Regions from separate parts of the Allobosea sp. P5_A5 genome, predicted to be linked through region 1. Evidence: riboswitches for the same ligand, from Rfam matches in the RefSeq annotation. Region 1 holds a riboswitch; the other holds the start of a gene.

Region 1 (4,004 bases):
GCCGGGTCAGTCGCCGGCTGGGTTGCCCGGCCAGCCGCCTCAGCGCGAGAGCCGTCGTGGCTTCTCGCCGGGCGTCGCGGCTGCGATCGGCGCGGGCGCTGGTCTCGTCGGCGGCATCATGGCGAGCCAGGGCGCGCAGCGTTTCGACGATATCCGTGCCAGCCGGCAAGAGCAGCGCGAGGGTGACGTCACCATCATCCGCGAGCCTGGCCGCACGATCATCCGCGACGATGACGGGACCGCGATCATCCGCCGCGACGAGGATCAGCGCTTCCGCGATCTCGGCTGGCAGGGCCGCTCCGAGCGCCGCGACGGCGAGACGCGCACGATCTTCGATCGGCCCGACGGCACGCGCATCGTCACCGTCACCGACGATCAGGGCCGGCTCGTCCGCCGCGTCCGCATGCAGCCTGATGGCCGCGAGGTGGTGATCATCGACAACACGATCCGGGGCGGCGGACCCGACCGGTACGGCGACGACATCGTCGTCCTCCCGCCACCGCCGCTGCAGATCCCGCGCGACCGCTACATCGTCGATGCGGACCAGGCCGATGAAGGGCTGATCTACGAGACCTTCGCGGCTCCGCCCGTCGCGCCGATCCCGCGTCGCTATACGCTGGACGAGGTGCGTTACTCGCCGGATCTGCGAGCCCGTATGCGCAGCGTCGATATCGACACGATCAACTTCGACAGCGGCTCATGGCAGATCCCGCAGGATCAGGCGCAGCGCCTCGCGGTGCTGTCGGCTTCGATCAAGCAGGTGCTGAAAAGCTCGCCCAACGAGGTCTTCATGGTCGAGGGCTACACCGACGCCGTCGGCTCCGACGTCGACAACCTGTCTTTGTCGGATCGTAGGGCCCAGTCGGTCGCCGAGGTCCTGACGCGCGACTTCCAGATTCCGCCGGAGAACCTGACCACCCAAGGTTACGGCGAGCAGTATCTGAAAGTGAACACGCAGGCCGCCTCACGCGAGAACCGGCGTGTCACGCTCCGGCGCATCACGCCGCTGCTGAACGGGCAGGGCGGCTGACCGTAACGCCGTCGCACCGAAAGAGGCCGCCTCCGGGCGGCCTCTTTTTTGGGTCGGAACCGGAGCACCGATTGCCTCGTTTCCTTGTCGAGGAAGCAAAAAGGAGGCGAGACCGTGAAATTCACTACCCTGTCCCTCGCCGGCGCTTTGGTCGCCGGCTCCTTCATCGCTCCGGCGCTGGCCCAGCCGCAGACCCCGTCACAGCCGCAGCCGCAAGTCAGACAGCGCGCGCCCGGCGTGCCGATGGCGCCCCGCGCCGATGTTGCGAGGTTGCGCGACCAGGGCGATCAGACGGAGCGCTCGCAGTCCGAGCGCAGCCCGCCGATGCCACGCGGCGTGCCATCGATCATCGCACCTTGAGCGTTTTCGTTCAGGGTTGAGAAAGATCGCGCTGGTATGCCCAAGCGCATGAGCGACAGCATCTCCACCGCGACGAGTTTGGTTGGCATGTCGAGCGCCGCAACGCAGCAGTCGCTCGGGCTGGAGATGGTCAAGCAGAACGCCCAAGCCGAGCAGAGCGTCGTCGACCTGCTCCAAAAAGGCGCCGACCAGGCGAAAGCGCTTTTGCCAGTCGGTCAGGGTGCGCAGGTCGATCTCTTCGCCTGACATCCTCGCCTGATATCCCTTGGTAGTGTTTGTGCAGCCGGCCTGGTCAGGCCGGCTTTTCTTTGTCGGTTGCGCAGTCTCGCCAAAAGCCTAATCTGGAACCGTTCCGAGGGGTGCTCGCAAGGGCTGAGATGGCGATAAGCCGAACCCATCGAACCTGATCCGGGTCATACCGGCGGAGGGACTGGAACGCGGATTGAGGCTCGTCCTCGCCCGCAGACAGCGACTGGACCGCTTTCGAACCCGGATCTCCTGACCTGACCAAGGAGGAGATCCCAGATGAACGTTCACACCAAGCCGCAGAAGAACAGCGTCAAGACGGCCCCGCAAAGCGTCACCACCGGCCCGATCATCGGCTCGCGCAAGATTTATGTCGCGCCGCCTGAGGACCCGACGATGCGGGTGCCGTTCCGCGAGGTGCAGCTGACGACCGGTTCCGAGACGCCTGTCCGGATCTACGATTCCTCGGGCCCCTTCACCGAGACCGATATCGCGATCGACCTGAATGCCGGCCTGCCGCAGCCGCGTCGGGCCTGGCTCGACCGGCAGGGTTTCCAGGTCGTCCCCGGCCGCATCGTCACCGGCGCCGATAACGGCCACATCAGCGCCGATCAGCTCGTCCCGGCCTGCCCGGCGCAGCGTCCGATTCTCGAGGCGAAGCCCGGCCAGATGGCGACGCAATACGAGTTCGCCAAGGCCGGCATCATCACGCCCGAGATGATCTATGTCGCCCACCGCGAGAATCTCGGCCGCACCGCGATGATGGAAGGCGCCCGCGAGCGCCATGCCGATGGCGAGAGCTTCGGCGCCGCCGTGCCGGAATTCGTGACGCCGGAATTCGTCCGCAGCGAGATCGCGCGCGGCCGCGCCATCATCCCGGCCAACATCAACCATCCCGAGCTGGAGCCGATGGCGATCGGCCGCAATTTCCTCGTCAAGATCAACGCCAATATCGGCAACTCGGCCGTGACCTCGGGTGCGGCCGAGGAGGTCGAGAAACTGGTCTGGGCGATCCGCTGGGGCGCGGACACCGTCATGGACCTGTCCACCGGCCGCAACATCCACAACATCCGCTCGTGGATTTTGCGCAATTCGCCGGTGCCGATCGGCACGGTGCCGATCTATCAGGCGCTGGAGAAGGTCGGCGGCGATCCGATCAAGCTCGACTGGGAGGTGTTCAAGGACACGCTGGTCGAACAGGCCGAGCAGGGCGTCGACTACTTCACCATCCATGCCGGCGTGCGCCTGCCTTACGTGCCGCTGACGGCCTCGCGCGTCACCGGCATCGTCTCGCGCGGTGGTTCGATCATGGCGCGCTGGTGCCTGGCGCACCACAAGGAGAGCTTCCTTTACGAGCGCTTCGACGAGATTTGCGACATCATGCGCAAATACGACGTCTCGTTCTCACTGGGCGACGGCCTGCGTCCGGGTTCGATCGCCGACGCCAATGACCGCGCCCAATTCGCCGAGCTGGAGACGCTGGGCGAGCTGACGCAGGTCGCCTGGAATAAGGGTTGCCAGGTCATGATCGAGGGCCCCGGCCATGTGCCGATGCACAAGATCAAGGAGAACATGGACAAGCAGCTGCGCGAATGCGGCGAAGCGCCGTTCTACACGCTCGGACCGCTGACGACCGACATCGCGCCGGGCTACGACCACATCACCTCGGGCATCGGTGCGGCGATGATCGGCTGGTATGGCTGCGCCATGCTTTGCTATGTCACGCCGAAGGAGCATCTCGGCCTACCCAACCGCGACGACGTCAAGACCGGCGTCATCACCTATCGCATCGCGGCGCACGCGGCCGATCTCGCCAAGGGCCATCCGGCTGCGAAAATCAGGGACGATGCGGTCTCCCGCGCCCGTTTCGAGTTTCGCTGGGAGGACCAGTTCAATCTCTCGCTGGATCCCGACACGGCGCGCTCGTTCCATGACGAGACGCTGCCGAAAGACGCCCACAAGGTCGCGCATTTCTGCTCGATGTGCGGGCCGAAATTCTGCTCGATGAAGATCACGCAGGATCTGCGCGCCGAGGTCCTCGCGATGAGCGACAACGAGCGCGCCAATCTCGAAGCGATGGCCTCCGATCAGGCATCGCGGAGCGAAATCCAGAAGGAAGGCATGGCGGCCAAGTCGAAGGAGTTTCTCGAAAAGGGCGCCAGCATCTATCTACCGGCAGCGGAATAAGCACCGGAACGGCTGCGGCACGCGTTGCAGCCGGCTGGAGCGGTGGCGTAAGGCCGCCCGCGACTATTCCGTCGGGACGGGCGATAGCGGCAATGGTTTGGGAGCCGCCGGGCGCGGCTTCGGCTTGCTCGCCGGCTTCGGCGCGGTGTCGAGGCCGAGCCGCGTGCGAAGTTCTGCGGCG
Region 2 (4,004 bases), on a different contig from region 1:
GATCACATCGGCATGGGTGGTCAGCATCCCGTGCGGATAGCCCTGATAGACCTTGAGCGTGCCGTTCCTGAGCAGCTTGATCGATTTCAGCGCGGCATTGGCGATCGGGACGACCTGGTCGTCGTCGCCATGCAGGACCAGCGTCGGCACCGTGATCGCCTTGAGATCTTCGCTCTGGTCGGTCTCCGAGAAGGCCTTGATGCCGTCGAAATGGGCCTTGGCGCTGCCCATCATGCCCTGACGCCACCAATTCTGGATCACGCCCTGAGAGACCGTCGCCCCCTCGCGGTTGAAGCCGTAGAACGGGCCTGCGGCGACGTCCTGAAACAGCTGTGCCCGCATTTCGGCTGTGCCCTTGCGAAAGCCGTCGAAGACTTCGAGCGGTACGCCATCCGTATTCGTGGCGGTCTTGAGCATCAGAGGCGGAACGGCGCTGACCAGCACCGCCTTGGCGACGCGGCCGGCGGGCTGCCCGTGTTTCGCAACGTAGCGGGCGACCTCGCCGCCGCCGGTCGAGTGGCCGATATGGACGGCGTTCCTGAGATCGAGATGCTCGACCACGGTGAAGGCGTCTGCCGCATAGTGATCCATATCATGGCCGTCGCTGACCTGTGCCGAGCGGCCGTGGCCGCGCCGGTCATGGGCCACGACGCGATAGCCGTTCTGGAGAAAGAACAGCATCTGCGTGTCCCAGTCGTCGGCCGACAGGGGCCAGCCGTGATGGAAGACGATCGGCTGCGCGTTCTTCGGACCCCAGTCCTTGAAGAAGATGGCAACGCCGTCCTTGGTCGTGATGGTGGGCATGCTGGCAATCCTGAGTTGGAGGCATCTGGAGCCGGTCGGGCAGGAAACGGCGATCGCCGATCAGTGCCTTTCGAAGGCGCCGAACATCATCTTAGCGTAACTGATGCCGAGGCCGTAGGCGCCGCCGACGGTCCTGGTGATCCCGCCAGTCATCTCATAGGTCGCGGTGCGGGCCCAGGCGCGTTGCAATTTGGCAGATATTGCAGCGAGGTCATCGGGCGAGCGCCGGCCTGGATCATCCGCTGCGCCATCTGCGATGGAAGTCGATCATGATCAGCGTGTGATCGTGAGGAGTCAGCAGGCCCATGCCTGGGATTGTCGACTGTGACGGAGGCTCCTGGCGCGATTCGGATGTGCGTTGCCACGCTAAAGGCGTGCCCGGCTAGCCAGGCGGCCCTCATGCTGGGTTATCTGCTGGAGTGGCAGCGGATGTAACCAGCATCTTCGATCGTTGATTAAGCAATCGAAGCAAACGCTTATGGGGGCGAGTGGCGGAGACGGAGGGATTCGAACCCTCGATACCCTTGTGGGGTATGCTCATTTAGCAAACGAGTGCCTTCAGCCTCTCGGCCACGTCTCCGGCGAGAGGTCTATGCCTGATCGCGCCCGCCTTTGACAAGCCTCGGCCGTCATTTTCGGCGGAGAAATCCCATCGTCGTCATGGCGGCGGCGTGAAGCGTCATTTTCCGTCAATTAGGGCGTGCAAGCGTGGGAAAGGCCGGCGGAGCGGTCCAGGGAAGGTTTCTAGGCAAGGCCCGAGGCGCCCGACCTTCTCGACCGGCGGGCTGCGCGGTGCTCGACCGCGCAGCCCGTACGCCGCACCGATCATTGTCGGAAAGCGCGCCATTGGCTTGCCGTGCGCGAGCCCCGCACCTAGATTGAGTTCGTCCGTTGGGGTGCCGCGAGGCTGAGAGACGCGATTGGCGTCAACCCATCGAACCTGATCCGGGTCATGCCGGCGAAGGGAACGGTCTTCCGCTGCAGGGCTCTGCATCGCGCCTTAAGGCCGCTGTCTTCTCGGCTTCCATGAAGGAATGCGCGTGTCCTCGACGAAGTCAGGAAGCCTTCAAGTCGCGATCGTCGGCGCCGGCGTCGTCGGCCTGGCTTGCGCGGTCGAGCTGCTCGAACGGGGCGCGAGCGTGACGGTGCACGAGCGCGGCTCCCGCATCGGAGCCGAAGCCTGCTCCTGGTTCGCCGGTGGCATGCTGGCGCCCTGGTGCGAAGGGGAGAGCGCCGAGGAGCCGGTCGTGCGGCTCGGGCAGGAGGCGGCGGGCTGGTGGGCGCGACACACCGATGAGGTGGTCAGCCAGGGCACGCTGGTCGTCGCGCCGAGCAGGGATCGTTCCGAACTGCGCCGCTTCGGCCAGCGCACGGATCGCTTTGTCGAGATCGACGCCGAGGCCGTCGCCGCGCTGGAGCCCGATCTGGCCGGCCGCTTCTCGCGAGCGCTGTTCTTCGGCGACGAGGCGCATCTCGATCCGCGCCGAGCGATCGCCTCTCTCGGCGCCAAGGTGCTGGCCAAAGGTGGGGAGATCCGGTTCGGGAGCCAGGTCGAGCCGGTCGACGTCGAGGCCGAGGCGGTTCTCGACTGTCGCGGCCTGGCGGCGCGCGAGACACTCCGGGATCTGCGGGGCGTGAAGGGCGAGATGCTGGTTCTGAAAAGTGACGAGATTTCGCTCGCGCGGCCGGTCCGGCTGCTGCATCCGCGCATCCCGCTCTATATCGTGCCGCGTCGCGGCGGACATTTCATGGTCGGCGCGACGATGATCGAGAGCGGCGCTCGGAAGCGCATCTCGGCCCGTTCGATGCTTGAACTGCTCGGCGCGGCGTATGCGCTGCACCCGGCTTTCGCGGAGGCCGAGATTGTCGAGATCGGCACCGACGCGCGCCCCGCTTTCCCCGACAACCTGCCGCGTCTGGTGCGCCGGGGGAAGGTGCTCCATGTCAACGGGCTTTACCGCCACGGCTTCCTGCTGAGCCCCGCCATGGCGCGGATGGCGGCGGATGCCGTGCTGCACCCGCAAACCAGATCGGAGATGCTGCATGACCTTGCTGCTTAACGGCGCGCCGCAGCAGGTCGCCGCGACGACGCTGGCGGAGGCTCTGGCGGAATTGGGTTATGCCGGCCGGATCGTCGCGACCGCCGTCAATGGTGACTTCGTGCCGGCGCGCAAGCGGGGCGAGATCGCGCTGAGCGAAGGCGATCGCATCGAAGTCGTCGCACCGATGCAGGGGGGCTGAGATGGCATCGTTCTACGGCTTCGAGCCGCAAAATCCGCTGTTCCTCGGCACGGCGCTCTACCCTTCGCCGGCGATCCTGGCCGAGGCCGTGAAGCGCTCGGGCGCCGAAATCGTCACGGTGTCGCTGCGGCGGGAATCGGCCGGGGGCGGGGCGGGACAGGCCTTCTGGGGCTTGATCCGCGAGCTCGGCGTCAAGGTGCTGCCCAACACGGCCGGCTGCCATACGGTCAAGGAGGCGGTGACGACCGCACAGATGGCGCGCGAGGTCTTCGATACCGACTGGATCAAGCTCGAAGTCATCGGCGAGGACGACACCCTGCAGCCCGATGTGATCGCGCTGGTCGAGGCCGCGCGCGTCCTCAGCGACGACGGCTTCAAGGTCTTTCCCTATACGACAGAGGATCTCGTCGTCGGCGGGCGTCTACTCGATGCCGGCTGCAAGGTGTTGATGCCCTGGGGCGCGCCGATCGGCTCGGGACGCGGGCTGAACAACCCCTATGGCCTGCGCAGCATGCGCCAGCATTTTCCGGGCATCCCGCTCGTGGTCGATGCCGGCATCGGCCTGCCGTCCCATGCCGCCCAGGCGATCGAGATGGGTTATGACGGCATCCTGCTCAACACTGCCGTCGCCAAGGCAGGGGACCCGGCGGCGATGGCAGAGGCCTTTGCGCTTGCCATCCGCGCCGGCAGGCTCGCTTTCGAGGCCCAGCCGATGGAAGCCCGCGACATGGCCGCGCCCTCGACCCCGGTGATGGGCAAGGCGTTCCTCGCCTGAAAATGTCTTTCCCTGCTTGAAGATCGCCTGCCTTGCTTGAAAATACCTGCCTCGCTTGAGAGAAGCCGCCGCTATGACGCTTGATCCGTTCTACCCGATCTTCGACAGCGCCGACTGGATCGCGCGGATGCTGCCGCTCGGCATGAAGCTGGTGCAGCTGCGGGTGAAGGATAGGCCGGAACAG

What was found. A riboswitch is a leader RNA that binds a small molecule or an ion and turns the genes downstream of it on or off. The one in region 1 is predicted to bind thiamine pyrophosphate.
Region 2: another riboswitch for thiamine pyrophosphate. It lies ahead of thiO (glycine oxidase ThiO); the one in region 1 lies ahead of thiC (phosphomethylpyrimidine synthase ThiC).

Annotation. Positions count from the first base shown of each region.
Region 1 covers NZ_JBFUKY010000017.1:240-4,243, forward strand. Annotated here, with positions in the region: gene AC1DR6_RS21825 (OmpA family protein) at 23-1,030, shown strand; gene AC1DR6_RS21830 (hypothetical protein) at 1,145-1,390, shown strand; gene AC1DR6_RS21835 (hypothetical protein) at 1,478-1,636, shown strand; TPP riboswitch at 1,736-1,838, shown strand; gene thiC (phosphomethylpyrimidine synthase ThiC) at 1,916-3,823, shown strand; gene AC1DR6_RS21845 (hypothetical protein) at 3,887-4,004, opposite strand, start outside.
Region 2 covers NZ_JBFUKY010000004.1:132,625-136,628, forward strand. Annotated here, with positions in the region: gene AC1DR6_RS10270 (alpha/beta fold hydrolase) at 1-804, opposite strand, end outside; partial or broken gene AC1DR6_RS10275 (hydrolase) at 865-1,046, opposite strand; tRNA gene AC1DR6_RS10280 (tRNA-Ser) at 1,294-1,384, opposite strand; TPP riboswitch at 1,687-1,788, shown strand; gene thiO (glycine oxidase ThiO) at 1,845-2,864, shown strand; gene thiS (sulfur carrier protein ThiS) at 2,848-3,045, shown strand; gene AC1DR6_RS10295 (thiazole synthase) at 3,047-3,820, shown strand; gene AC1DR6_RS10300 (thiamine phosphate synthase) at 3,894-4,004, shown strand, end outside.